DNA from 4 places in the Sphingobacterium sp. UBA865 genome. Region 1 is predicted to be linked to each of the others. Evidence: riboswitches for the same ligand, from Rfam matches in the RefSeq annotation. Region 1 holds a riboswitch; each other region holds the start of a gene.
What was found. A riboswitch is a leader RNA that binds a small molecule or an ion and turns the genes downstream of it on or off. The one in region 1 is predicted to bind S-adenosylmethionine.
Positions count from the first base shown of each region.

Region 2: it holds a riboswitch for S-adenosylmethionine, as region 1 does, so the genes downstream of both, metE (5-methyltetrahydropteroyltriglutamate--homocysteine S-methyltransferase) here and B2O97_RS16140 (methylenetetrahydrofolate reductase) in region 1, are expected to answer to the same signal.
Region 3: it holds a riboswitch for S-adenosylmethionine, as region 1 does, so the genes downstream of both, B2O97_RS05615 (O-acetylhomoserine aminocarboxypropyltransferase/cysteine synthase family protein) here and B2O97_RS16140 (methylenetetrahydrofolate reductase) in region 1, are expected to answer to the same signal.
Region 4: it holds a riboswitch for S-adenosylmethionine, as region 1 does, so the genes downstream of both, B2O97_RS22665 (5-oxoprolinase) here and B2O97_RS16140 (methylenetetrahydrofolate reductase) in region 1, are expected to answer to the same signal.

Region 1 covers NZ_DBGB01000031.1:15,268-18,895, forward strand. The annotation lists gene rimM (ribosome maturation factor RimM) at 1-60, shown strand, start outside; gene B2O97_RS16135 (hypothetical protein) at 171-1,022, shown strand; SAM riboswitch class I at 1,252-1,354, shown strand; gene B2O97_RS16140 (methylenetetrahydrofolate reductase) at 1,425-2,381, shown strand; gene B2O97_RS16145 (DUF2723 domain-containing protein) at 2,625-3,628, shown strand, end outside.
Region 2 covers NZ_DBGB01000020.1:58,742-62,369, reverse strand. The annotation lists gene metE (5-methyltetrahydropteroyltriglutamate--homocysteine S-methyltransferase) at 1-1,821, opposite strand, end outside; SAM riboswitch class I at 1,900-2,003, opposite strand; gene B2O97_RS11070 (response regulator transcription factor) at 2,188-2,877, opposite strand; gene B2O97_RS11065 (sensor histidine kinase) at 2,980-3,628, opposite strand, start outside.
Region 3 covers NZ_DBGB01000012.1:57,725-61,352, forward strand. The annotation lists gene B2O97_RS05610 (FUSC family protein) at 1-1,710, shown strand, start outside; SAM riboswitch class I at 1,893-2,005, shown strand; gene B2O97_RS05615 (O-acetylhomoserine aminocarboxypropyltransferase/cysteine synthase family protein) at 2,261-3,571, shown strand; gene B2O97_RS05620 (homoserine O-acetyltransferase family protein) at 3,605-3,628, shown strand, end outside.
Region 4 covers NZ_DBGB01000041.1:130,285-133,912, forward strand. The annotation lists gene B2O97_RS22655 (TolC family protein) at 1-1,045, opposite strand, end outside; gene B2O97_RS22660 (DUF3050 domain-containing protein) at 1,268-2,038, opposite strand; SAM-I-IV-variant riboswitch at 2,249-2,342, shown strand; gene B2O97_RS22665 (5-oxoprolinase) at 2,410-2,673, shown strand; gene B2O97_RS22670 (hypothetical protein) at 2,706-3,011, opposite strand; gene B2O97_RS22675 (DKNYY domain-containing protein) at 3,342-3,628, shown strand, end outside.

The DNA.
Region 1 (3,628 bases):
GAAGAGGAGATCATTGAAGTTGAATTGCCTGAGGGATTGGTCGATCTGTATAAGGAATAGGCATATCCCCAAGCTTATTCAATTGAATATCCTATACTTACTATTGCAGTAATTTCTTATCTTGGTCCTTATATATTAATATTACTATTGGGCATAATTATTAATTGATTTTGAAACCGTTATTACTGCTGTTATTCACACTCTCATTGTCTTCGTGTACTTTCTTTGGGAAGAAAAAGGAGTTTCCTGAAGGTAACTACCAAATGATATTGGGCTATCCAAATGATGAGTATCATAAATTAAAAAGAGAATCTCCCCAAAATGTGGAGGCAGATACCTATGGTAATGATCCTATTCTATACCGATCCTTTCTTTCGCTTCATGATAAGGACCAGTTTGTCATGGCGATTGATGATATCTTACTCTTTGGTAAGTACAAATTTGACGGTGATAGATTAGAATTGACGGATGAGAAAAAAGGTAGTGTCGCTTTGGATATTGTTAAAATAAAAAAAGATTTTGTTCAGCTGAGAGGTGATTTTTCACAGTTTAGCTCAGCACGTATACCCACTAGTGAAAGACTTTATATCAACTTTGTGTTAGATAAAACCCTTATCCGGGAAACGCCCAGTAAATTTGATAGCCAAGTGAATTTATGGCGAAATGCTCCGGTAAAATCAGAAAGTGAAAAGGAGATAAAAGCGAGGGCCTTGAATTTCGTAGATTATTCTATCGCTTATTTCCAACACATATCAAGCTCTGGCACCCATCACGATTATCGAATGGATGGTGTCGAATCACCAATTATTTATGCCGAGAATGGCATTGTGCTCAAGGCATGGGCAGATGTTCCTGATTCTTGGAAGGAATTATTTTACAACGAAAAAGAGGCATTAGTCGCCTATCACTATTTATTTGACGGATTTAAATATGGATCGAAAGAAGAGTACCATGTTCGGGGACTCTTATTGATCACATTTTATCTCAAAAATTTACGGAATTCTTTGGCAGCTAATCTTTAGCCAATGTTCTTGTGGCATAGTCAATCTCTTCGCTGTCTATGATCCTCGATCGTTAATTCTACTGGTTTTTCTAGGTCTTTAACTCTTGGTAGCGCGAAGAATCCTGTCGTTGCATGGACACAAAGCTAAAGTGACGTTGAAACATCGTTTATTGAAGTCTTTTTGCTGCTATTTTTGCCTTTTCGAAAAAATATTTTTGTCTTTTGATTTTTTAAAACGATATTAGCAACGCTTATAGAGAAAGGCCGAGGGAATAGACCCGTTGAAGCCTTAGCAACCTGTATTGTTCAAGGTGCTAAATTCTACCCTACTCCATGTGGGAAAGATAAGTTACATGTAGATAAACGATTCCTCGACGTGTGCGTTTCGATGTAAGCCAACCAAACTAAAAACAGTTTTTTAATGAAGATTATCGATCATATCCAGAATGCCAAAGGAAAAACATTGTTTTCTTTTGAGCTATTGCCACCGGCGAAAGGGCAGGGCATCCAAAGTATTTTTAAAACCATGGATGAACTGATGGAGTTTAAACCTCCTTTTATCGACGTCACCTACCATCGGGAAGATTATATCTATAAAGAGCATGCGAGTGGATTACTGGAACGTGTTTCCTATCGTAAACGTCCTGGGACAGTGGCGATATGTGCGGCCATCATGAATAAATATAAAGTGGATGCGGTGCCACATTTGATATGTGGGGGTTTTACAAAAGAGGAAACTGAAAATGCATTGATCGATTTGAACTTCCTGGGGATAGATAACGTTTTGGTGTTGCGGGGTGATGCACGTAAGGGCGATGCCGATTTTATACCAACCGATGGTGGACATGCTTTTGCAACAGACCTATTGGAACAGGTAACCGATATGAATAAAGGAAAGTATCTGCATGAAGACATTATCACGTCGGAAAAGACTGATTTTTGCATCGGAGTAGCCGGGTATCCCGAAAAGCATTTTGAATCTCCAAATTTCAATACTGATTTTAAATATCTGAAACAAAAAGTCGATATGGGAGCAGAGTTTATTGTGACTCAGATGTTCTTTAATGTTGAAAAATACAAGGAATTTGTAACAAAATGTAGGGACAATGGAATCCATGTGCCCATTATTCCGGGATTAAAACCACTGACAACAAAAAAGCAATTGGTGACCTTGCCAAGAATTTTTCATTTAGATATTCCAGAGGAACTGAGTGACGCTGTCGCGGCATGTAAAACGAATGCCGACGTCAGACAGGTAGGTGAAGAGTGGTTGGTACAACAGTGTCAGGAGCTGATTAAATTTGGCGCTCCGGTATTACATTTTTATACGATGAGTAATCCTGGTCCAACAAAGAAGATTGTTGAAAAACTAGCCTAACTCATAAAATGATAAAAAAGGGAGCAGATAAGCTCCCTTTTTTATGATAATATTCATTGTGAAAGCCTGAAATAGGTTGAAAGTCTCGGCAGCGTGGTTTAGGTCGATCTCTATATTCAGTGTTGAATAGCCTGTTTACAGTCAGGTACTGGTGTTAAATAGTGTTAATTCGTGTGTCGGAGTCAGGATAACTTTTTAACTTAAAGTGCTAAAAAGGATTTTAACAATAGACCAATTGACCTTATGACGTACAATAGATTAAATTCTCTACTCGGTTTTGCTTGCGGACTAATTGCCACCTGTGTATATATCGCTACAGTTGAAAAGACGGTAAGCTGGTGGGATTGCGGTGAATTTATAGCCTGTGCCTATAAATTGGAGGTGGCACATCAACCGGGAGCACCATTGTTTCTTCTTATTCAGAATATATTTTCTAATCTCGCTTTAGGGAATAAGGGGCAGATCGCCTATTGGATGAATATAGGTTCTGCAGTTTGCAGTGGAATTACTGTTACCTTTTTATTTTGGACAATAACCGCCATTGCTAAAAAGCTACTCAACAAAGACAAACAAGCTTCTTTGTCAACCTACCTGCAGATCTTCGGCGCAGGAGTTGTCGGTGCAATGGCATTTAGTTTCAGCGATTCATTTTGGTATTCGGCAGTAGAATCTGAAGTTTATGCAATGTCTTCCTTATGTACAGCAGTTGTATTTTGGGCAATTTTAAAGTGGGAAGTCCGTGCAGATGAAGACGGTAGCGATCGTTGGCTGGTTTTTATTGCTTTTGTTATGGGGCTTTCGATCGGAGTGCATCTATTAAATCTTTTAGCAATCCCGGCTATCGCGATGGTTGTTTATTTCCGAAGAGCGAGACAGGTTAATGCGAAAGGGACAATAAAAGCTTTCCTCGTCGGAGTGCTGATCTTGGGGGCCGTTTTGTGGGGAATTATTCAATGGTTAGTCGGTCTAGCGGCTAAAGTGGATCTCGTATTTGTGAACTCATTGGGAATGGGATTTGGTACCGGAATTTTTTTCTCGTGCCTATTATTGGGGGGATTGATAATTTACGGTCTATATTATTCCTATAAAAAGCAGAAATATACACTCAATACAGCCTTGCTGGTTCTTTGTTTTGTTTTATTTGGATACAGTTCCTACACCATGGTCATGATCCGAGGGAAAGCAAATCCATCCTTGAACAATAATGCGCCGGATAATGTATTTTCTTTTTTAGGATATTTGAGCCG
Region 2 (3,628 bases), on a different contig from region 1:
TGCTTTTTCCAAGGCTTGTACTTCATCCAAGATCGCCAATGCAATTTGGTAAGTCGTTGTTGAGCGCGGTTGATCGTTACGTACGAAAGACCATTGTAAGATTGTTACAGGACCAGTCAACATACCTTTAACCGGACGATTTGTCAATGATTGTGCATATGAAGACCAACGGACAGTCATATCTTCAGGACGGTATACGTCACCATAGATAATCGGAGGTTTTACACAACGTGAACCGTAAGATTGTACCCAACCATTTTGTGTGAAAGCGTAACCAGCCAATTGTTCACCGAAGTATTCAACCATGTCATTACGTTCGAATTCGCCGTGTACTAATACGTCGATATCCAATTGCTCTTGAAGACGGATGGTGTTTTCTGTTTCTTCTGCGATTGCTTTATCGTATTCTGCCTGCGTAATAGCACCCTTTTTCAGATCTGCTCTCCATTTACGAACATCTTTCGTTTGTGGGAATGAACCGATAGTTGTGGTCGGGAACGCCGGTAAGTTGAATTTCGCTTGTTGCGCTGCTTTACGGTCTGCAAATGCTGAAGTGCGTTTTGCATCGTCATCAGTAATATTGCTTGTACGTGTTTTAACCTCTGGTTTGTGGATCAATGGAGAGGTACGGCGGCTTTCAGCAGCCGCTTTGTTCGCTTCGAAGCGTTTTGCTGTTTCAGCATCAACTTCTCCCTCCGCTAGTACGGCTAAGTCTTTTACTTCAGCTAATTTTTGTTTAGCAAATGCTAACCAGTTTTTTACTTCAGCTGGTAGCGATTGTTCATTGTGTTCATTGTCTAAGTCAAAAGGAACGTGCAACAGTGATGAAGAAGGAGCTACCCATACACGGTCTTTTCCTAATGCATCAACAGCCTGTTTGATTTTAACCAATGATTTTTCGTAATCATTTTTCCAGATGTTACGGCCTTCAACAATACCTAAAGATAATGTTAATGAAGCAGGAACTTTAGCCAATACCGTATCCAATTGATTTTCACCGCGTACCAGATCCAAATGTAAAGCATGGATAGGTAGGTTAACTGCGATATCTTCGTTGTCTTTTAAAGATTCGAAGTAAGTCGTTGCGATTAATTTGATATTTTTTGCTGCTGCAGCTAATTTTTCGAAAGTAGGTTGATATAAAGCTTTTACTTTAGCATCTAAATCCAATGCTAAGAAAGGCTCGTCAATCTGAACATATTGTGTACCAGCATCAGCTAGTTTAGTTAGTATTTGCTCATATACTGGAATAAGTTTATCCAATAAATCGATACGGTCGAAGCCAGCTTCTTTTTCTTTACCGATCAAAAGGTATGTAATAGGACCTAATAGAACTGGTTTAGTATCGATGCCCAATGATTTTGCTTCGTTGTATTCATTTAAGAATTTTTCGGAAGTCAATTTGAATTCTTGATCTTTGGTGAATTCTGGTACCATGTAGTGGTAGTTCGTATCCAACCACTTGGTCATTTCCATTGCAGTCACGTCGATTCCTTCTTGTTGGAAACCGCGCGCCATGGCAAAATATAGATCTAAACTGTAATTGTTGTCTACTTTATTCAATAAAGAATGGTAGCGAGCAGGAATTGCACCAACAGTGAGGGTTAAATCCAATACTTGATCGTAAAAAGAGAAATCATTGGAAGGGATCAAATCTATTCCAGCATCTTTTTGTGTTTTCCAATTGCCTTCACGAATTTTTTTTGCTGTGTCCAATAATTCCTCAACAGAAGATTTTTTAGCCCAATAGGCCTCATTGGCTTTTTTCAATTCGCGGAACGCGCCCACACGAGGGTAACCTAAATTGTTAGTCAATAACATAATGAATGTTTTTAATATTTCTTTTTCAACTATATTTCTTGCTAGAGAGAGAAGGACACACTAGAATTTGGTGACTTCGGCTTATCATTCCCATATCAAGTAGGGTAGAATTTAGCACCTTGTCAAGGGACAGGTTGCTAAGGCTTCATCGGGTCTATTCCCTCTGCCTTTCTCTATAAGCGACGCTAAGTTAGAACATTTCTTTTTGAAATGCAAATTTTTTATAAAAGTGCGTCAATTTTTTATATTCTACTAAGGATGAAATTGTTTTGTTCTTTTATTTTCATCCACGAATTCGAGTAAGTCACGCTTGAATACGTGTGTAGCATAAAAAGGGGAATGACTATATTTTTCATTCCCCTTTTTTTAGCTGACCAAAAGTTTGTAACCTTTTCCGTGCACATTGACAATTTCAACTTTGCTATCTTCTTTTAGATATTTACGAAGTTTACTGAGAAATACATCCATACTTCTACCCGTAAAATAGTTATCATCATGCCATATTTTTAACAACGCTTCTTCCCGGGTCAGCACATCATTTTTCTTTAAGCAAAGCAAGCGGAGTAGTTCAGCTTCTTTCGTGGAGAGTTTTTGCATCTGTCCTTTGTAAGAAATCTGCTGACTTGTATAATCAAAGAAATAATCGCCAATTTCAAATTTATCCGCAACCACTTCTTCTTCTTTGTCTCGAACACTGCGTTTCAGCAAAGCATTGATGCGGAGCAATAATTCTTCCACTCGAAAAGGCTTGGTGATATAATCATCTCCTCCTAGCTCAAAGGCTTCGGTCTTATCTTCCATCATCCCCTTTGCTGTGGCAAAGATAATAGGAACAGTATTGTTTGTTTTTCTGATTTCACGTCCAACTGTAAATCCGTCCTTTTTTGGCATCATGACATCAAAAATACAAAGGTCGTAGTTATTTTTTTTGAATTGAGAAATCGCTTCATCTCCATCCGTGCATAATGTGACGTCAAATTTTCCCTTTAATTCGAGATAGTCTTTTAAAAGATCCCCCAAATTAGGATCATCTTCTGCTAATAATATCTTTTGCATAATGAATATATTAATTTTCACCAATGTCCCTTGATGCTGATAAATCAGCCTTCCTCAACCTTTGAAATTTTTTAAAGAGGAAATATACAAAAAAGGAACGTTTTATTTTTTAATAGGCAAAATTACTTCAAAGGTCGTGCCTTTATCTTTTTCACTTTTAACTGTAATTTTTCCGTTCAGCCTTCTCAGAATGTCCTGTACATAACTTAAGCCAAGGCCAAATCCTTTGACATTATGAACATTCCCAGTTGGAATACGGTAAAACTGGTCGAAAATCTTTTGCAGGTGATCCCGGCTCATCCCAATACCATTGTCGGCTATGGTGACAACAATGGTGTCGCCAACATTTTTTGAATTGATGTTGACATGTAAATCTCCTTTGCTGTACTTGATGGCATTATCCAAAAGATTGTAAAATACATTGGAAAAATGTAACTCATCACCAACGACAACATCCTTGGTCGCTGCAAGATCTATACTGAATTTCCCGCCAATATTTTGCATCCGTAGCTGCATACTGTCCGTTACTGCCGAAACAAGATCATTGATGCATACTTCTACCTGGTCGAGTTTTAGCGTTTCTTTTTCTAGTCTTGCCAAATCGAGCACACGTTCAATATGATTTCCGAGTCTAACATTTTCGTCGTAGATGATATTAGCCAATTTCTGAACGCGCTTGTGGTCGGCATTGATGTCTGGATCTTTAAGTGACTCACTGGCAATCATAATTGTTGCAACAGGTGTTTTAAAC
Region 3 (3,628 bases), on a different contig from region 1:
CTAGCGGCAGCCGGTTTTATATGCACCTTATACGGCATTTTTGGAGCCCGCTATGCTGCAATTGGAAACATGACATTGATTCTCATGAGTTTTGTGATCGGAATGGCCCCACAACACCCATTTGCGGTTGGCTTACAGATTACAACAGGTTCCATAATATATTACTTTTTTAGCCTTTTACAAGCCTATATACAACCTTATCGCTCTTTAAAACATGCCATGGCTAACGGCTTTCATGGATTGTCCCAATTTCTATTGATACGATCACAGTCTTACGATCCCGATATTCCTTTGAATATTACGTACAGTCGCGTAGGAAAAATTCATGGCCAGATCAGCGAACAGCAGGAACAAATCAGGTCTCTTCTGTTTCGAGAAAAAAAAATCATAAGCCAACAGTGGCATAAAAGCAATTATTGGCTCAGTCAGGTTTATGGATTAATTGACCTCCATGAGTTAATTATTGCGCTTGATCATGACTACGATGCAATTCGCAAAAATCTTGCAGACACGGGCAGCCTTCCCATAATTCGTCACACAATCAAATTATTAGCGTTAGAAATCGATAGCTTTTCACAACCCAACAAGAGGTTCCGGTATGCACATCAATTATACAATAATAACTTTAAAATTAATGCCCTCTTACGGGATTTAAAAGAAATTCAAGAACAACAGGCCGATCCAGCAAAAGGTATATTATGTTCGATCATAAGCAACATCGAAGCAATTATTGATGTACTCAACAGAATCCAGGTCGCTTTTTATCAAAATCAGGAAATTCAGGATAAGATTGACACCAGCGAGTACCAACAATTTATCAGTCGACCATTACGTAATCTCGCTGATCTAAAAAGTAAACTCCATCTGAATAATCCGCTTTTTCGATTTGCGGTTCGGATGGCTCTTCTTTTTGGAACAGGTGCATTGATCGGTATTTTATTTTTGGATTTTAAATATACCTATTGGATCTTACTGACGATCGCTATTGTTGCCAGGCCAGCATTTTCAATGACAAAAACCCGTAATATAGAACGTATTGTCGGTACATTCTCGGGTATTATAGTTGGTGTGTTCTGCTTAATTTCTATTCATTTTCTTCCAGCACTCCTAACCATAGCTGCATTGGGTCTTTTTGGATTCTTTTTGTTCAACCGATCTAACTATATGGTCAGTGTCATCTTCATTACCTTGGGAATTGTGATTGCACTCAATCTGTTCGAAGGCAACATCAATCTCATTTTAGGCAGCCGAATACTTTTCACACTGATTGGAGCATTCTTGGCTATAGCGGGTTATTTCTTGATACCTGTACGCCAGAGCACAGGCATGGTTCAGCTGGCAAAAGAGGTATCCCTTTACAACGCGCATTATTTCCAGATCATCAATAACCGTCTGTCGGACGAAAGACAAAGTTCGTTTGATATACGACTGGCTCGTAAAAAGGCGCAGACCGCCATGGCCCTGTTTTCAGACGCCATTAATCAAATGAAAAAAGAACCCGAGCACAAATGGATGGATTGGTCACATATTCACCATTTTCAGGCACTCGCATATCAGGTCAATTCCCATTTGGTGGGCCTCTCGCTATCGTTAAACAAAAAGACGAATCGCCACCTCGCCTATGATATCCATAGTAGAATCGATGCGCTTAAACCTCTTCTAACAGATTTAAATCAAACTGCAGAACGGATTAATTTAAAGAAATCATAATACCCGATTGACAGTTACTTTTGCGGTTTCATCGGAAGATATGCGATGCCAATCGGCATGTTATTCAAAATTCCTTTAACTAAAAAACACCATTTCTTTTGCTTTAATAAAAAAAGAGTTTATATTTGTGTCGTCTTCGAAAGAAGATTTCTAATCAACACCTCCCTTCATCAGTAGGTCTTGATTTATAAAGAAGTGGCGAGAGACTGGCTCAATGACCCACTGGCAACCTTCAATTTGTTTGAAAAGGTGCCAATTCCTGTCCAAAACAATATCGTTTTGGAGCATATAAATGACATAAGACAATGATTATTAAATTACTGAAGTCCATTAAAAATTCAGGTTCAACACAAGTGAACCGCACGATAAGCGAAAGTGTAACCCATCGTACAATTGTATCGATGCGAATGCGTATGCATATGCACTTCCATGCTTGTTAAAAATCATTTCCGTTTTCTTGGATAAAGATTTAACAGACCCTTCAAGGAGGTGTGTATGCTTCTCTTTTTACTTTGCAATTTCTTTTTGAACCCTTAAAATCTGATATATTATGTCTTCAAACAAAAATTTAAAATTCGAAACTCTTCAGGTTCACGCTGGCCAAGTCGCTGACCCTACTACGGGATCTAGAGCAGTTCCTATATATCAAACAACATCTTTTGTATTTGAAAATGCCGAACACGGCGCAAACTTATTTGCATTAAAGCAGTTCGGTAATATTTATACACGGATTATGAACCCTACTACGGATGTTTTCGAACAACGTATTGCGGCACTGGAAGGTGGAGTTGCAGCTGTTGCTGTTGCATCCGGCCAGGCGGCACAGTTTATAGCTTTAAATAATATTTTGGAAAGTGGTGACAATTTTGTTGCGGGATCCAACTTATACGGCGGTACATTCAACCAGTTTAAAGTTTCTTTTAAGCGCCTAGGCATCGAAGCTCGTTTTGCAACAGACGCCGAAGCAGATAAAATTGAAGCGCTCATTGATGATAAAACAAAAGCAATCTATGTTGAAACAATCGGAAACCCAAGTTTCAATATTCCCGACTTTGAAAAAATTGCTGCCGTAGCAAAAAAATATGACTTACCATTAATCGTCGACAATACTTTTGGAGCCGGAGGTTATTTATTTAAACCTCTGGAGTATGGTGCAAACGTGGTTGTTGAATCGGCAACTAAATGGATCGGTGGACATGGCACAAGCATTGGCGGTGTCATCGTCGACGGCGGAAACTACAATTGGGGCAATGGAAAATACCCGCAATTTTCCGAACCATCTGAAGGCTATCATGGTTTAGTATTTTCCGAAGTTTTCGGTGAAAGCGGACCATTCGGAAATATTCAATTTGCCATTCGGGCGCGTGTGGAAGGGCTCCGGGATTTCGGACCAGCACTCTCCCCTTTCAATTCATTTTTATTATTACAAGGACTTGAAACCTTGTCTTTGCGGGTGCAACGCCATGTAGACAACACTTTAGAGGTCGCAAAATGGCTTGAGGCGCATCCACAGGTAGAAAAAGTAAACTATCCGGGATTAGAAAGCTCTCCGAGCTTCGCTAACGCACAAAAATACCTTAAAAATGGCTATGGCGCGGTACTTTCTTTCCAGCTTAAAGGTGACGCAGCGCAAAAGGCCAATAGCTTTATCGACAGCTTAGAATTGATCAGTCATTTGGCCAATGTTGGTGATACGAAGTCATTGATTATTCATCCAGCAGCTACAACCCATCAACAATTGAGTGATGAAGATCAAGCCAATGCCGGAGTCTTCAAAGGCTTATTACGTCTTTCTGTAGGAATAGAGCATATTGATGATATCAAAGCTGATTTACAACAAGCTTTTGATAAAATTAAATAATCAGATTTTTTCGGCTTAAAACTTAAACGTAAAATGAGTAAGCATATATATCTGCAC
Region 4 (3,628 bases), on a different contig from region 1:
GGTGTTTTACCTCTTGTCGATCCAAGGCGATCTGTGCTCCGCGCACCACGTTTTTATTGAGATAAATTGCCGAGATCGGTATGGTTAATTTGAGCCCTGTGATACTCAGATTATACCAGCTGGGGTTATAGGGATACAAGAAAACCTGTGGATTGGCAAAGGTGAATGTACTGGTCAAACCCAACTCAGGAAGATAATTTGATCGCGCCTGTTTGACCGACAACTTCTTCAAAACCACTTCCTGTTCGGATTTTAGGAGGGAAAAAGCATGGCTTCGCGCTTCGGCAACAAGCGCTTCATAGCTGGGGTTTTCCACCTGAAACTGCTCGGGCAGGGGCACAATCTCCGCAGTAATACCACCAATTAGCTGCAGCTTCTGATTTGCAGCCTGAATATCATGACCGATCTGCACGAGCAACAGTTCCCGCTTCGAAAGCTCCAACGAAATACGCAAGACGTCACTGTGCAATACAACACCCGCCTTATACAGATGCTCAATCTCCTTGAGCTGTGCCCGTTGATCAGCAATATCCTGCTCGATTAAAGATCGGTTACTATACGACAGTTCCAAATCCAAAAAAAGATTGCAAACCTCCAATTTCGTCTGCGCCGCGGCATTCTTCCAATCGATTCTAGCCAGCTCATTTTCCAATTTTTTGGACTCAATTTTCATCAGGTCCCGATGCCCATTGTAGAGATTCAGATAAAAATCCAAACCGCTATCGTACAAGTAGTGAATGATATCATGCTGGGAGGGTTTATTTAAAAGGCCTTGATCATAAACAGGCATATTACTCGCATAACTGGCAGAAGCTCGGGCGGAAATCTTGGGCAGCAACTCCATGCGTTGCTGCTGTACCGCCACCTCAGTTTCTTTGAGCTGCAAATAAGACTGCTCGATGTATTTACTGTTCTGTAGTGCTTTGTCGATCATGTCTTTCAGGGACATGCGCAAAGAATCGAGGGCGAAGGTGTCCGAAATAGCGAATACTAACAATCCCATGGTTAGTATTCCTTTTGCCCAATAGGGAGGAAAAAAGTTCACGTGTGCTCTATTATTTTTTTGCGTAGCAAACTTAGACACTTATTGGAACTTGGATTTCTTCACAAACGCCAATATGTTATGGAAAAAAGACATTTTTTCATCAATTCAAACAAAAAGACCAATATCTGCCAAGAAGCCCTTACAATATCCTTTTTTACAACACATAAAAAAGGCCTTTCAAATCGTGATTTGAAAGGCCTTTCTCGACGGTATAATAATAAATTATCCGTATAAGGAATCTTCTATTGCATTCCACAACTGGATTCTTTTTTGTAGCGCTATTTTACTGATCTCTTTCATTTCTGTCCATTTAACCTCATCGTCCTTCGCGAGATCTGCGATCATCTGCATCGCCAACGGTCCATGCTCGTCGCCGTCAAGATCAATATGGCGTTGAAAATAATAAATAAAGCTGTCCAGATTGGCTGTAGGAAAGTTTGTTTTAATTTCTTCCAAAATAGAGGTAAACATTCCCGGGATAAGATCTTCGCGTCCAAATGTAAATGCTGCGGCAATTTTATGCACCTCGCCCTCAGCAATCACTTCGAATGTAAAATTCAAAAAGTCTTTGATCCGCTTATCCAATGTGGTCGTTGCAATGACATCGAATATGTTGCTCGATTTTTTGGCTTGAGCAATAAATTTGTTGACCAGATGAAGGTCGGCACCCATGGCATCCATGGCGTCCAGATACATCTCAAAGTGGCTCAAACGGCGGCCATCAATGTATTCATCCGACTCCTCAGCCAAGACAATTTCGTTGATTAGATAGCGTGTTGATGGATGCTCACTCGCAAACCAAGGTAAAGTCGTACAGGTCAATTTAATCTGTAAAGCTTTTAGTAAAGACATAAAATCCCATACAGCGTACACATGCCCTTCTGTAAAAGAACGTAGATTCTTGATCGTTTTGATCTTACGATACAAAGGGTGTTGTAATAATACCTCGCGTTCGGCAGCAATGTATTCGTTAATTTCCGCAATTCTATTCATGGCGCAAAAGTATTGTCTTATCTCTGTTTTTAAAAGTGTTTTCGATGAGATTACAGTAGCATGATAATTTAATTCTCCAGCTATCCGCTTCATAACCAAATCACAGCCAACAACGCGCCTCGCTTTTGATCGCCTTATTCCTGTTGCTAACGTTCATTTACCCTTAAAAACAAAAATATTTTTTATTATAAAAAATAATCTACTATATTTGTAGAGTATTCAGAATTGCATGATGCAATACCAACCGAGTGCAGGCACCGCGGTGGTAAATTAATACGGGTTTCGACCAAAATAAACGTCGCTGAACGATTATTTTCCCCAACAAGATCTGGATACAGTTTATGGTTTTATCCTTTAAATTTTTAAATTGTATGGCTACTACAACAAATCTTTACCAACACTTACTGGAAAAATTCAGTTATTATTCAACAGATGAACTGATCCAGCTCAACAATGACACCATTTTGGGACAAGGCTGGGGTTCAGCCAAGGCAACCTTTAGAACAGCTTTGATCAGTACGTTCTCCAAAAGAGGACTGGATCTTTCCAACATCATTTCCAAGGAAGACGGTTTTACCTCGGTGAAGCATGTTCCTGTACGCTTGGAACAGAATGTCCTGATTCCTTTACAGTAAAGCCCTATAAACGCAAAAAGAGTAGGCCTAGCCTACTCTTTCGTCAATGAGTGGTGATATCTTAATGTATGATTGAGCGAATGGGCTGTTTGTCGAGCGTCGTCTTTGTAGGACGAGAGATCGCCGCAATTTTGAATTTCTGCCACATTCACTTTCTTTCTTACTTTGCTGATGACCTGATTTAATTCCGATTTCCAGTTGCCCGGGTCGCCAAAATCGTCCATCCAATTTTTGTTGATAAACTTTTTGTAGTTCAAAAGCAAAATATACAATTCCTCACCACTACCGGCGCGATTGATTGACGTGCGCCAGTTCTCTAATTTTTCTTTAAAACTCATAACCAGCAATATACAAAAAAAATACGACTTGACCAAATTTTTAGACTTTTACAGTGCGTATTGACAAAGATCTGACAGGACAATCTCCTTTCCTCGCGGTCGCCAATTTCATGAAAACTGTTATCTCTATCCACTGCAGCCTGAGCGCTTAAAAAGTTGTAATTTAGTTGAAGAAATAGCATGCGATACAATGACCCTTCTATTTTCAACCGCAATAGTTCCAAGAAATAAATAATTAATTGATGACTAAACTTTATTATGATTACGGGGTCTCATTAAAAAGAGAAAACATGATTATTTGTTTTCAAATTTAACCCGATGCCCTATATAATGTCAAAATTTACGTTTAAAACCATCCTAGTTCTTTTTATATTAGCTACTGCCACACCTGCGATGTGCGCTAAATTAGCGCATGCTAATCCTGCTACTTTTTTCTTTCAGGAACATCTGGGTGATGGTTACAGCAAAATCGGATCACGCATTTATTATCGTGGCAAAGAAATTCCAAACGCCAATGCTAGTTCGTTTCAATTTTTAGGTTCGGGTTACGCCAAGGATAGCTGGAAGGTATATTTTCGGGGGTCAATACTAACTGATGGCAGCCCATCTACTTTCCA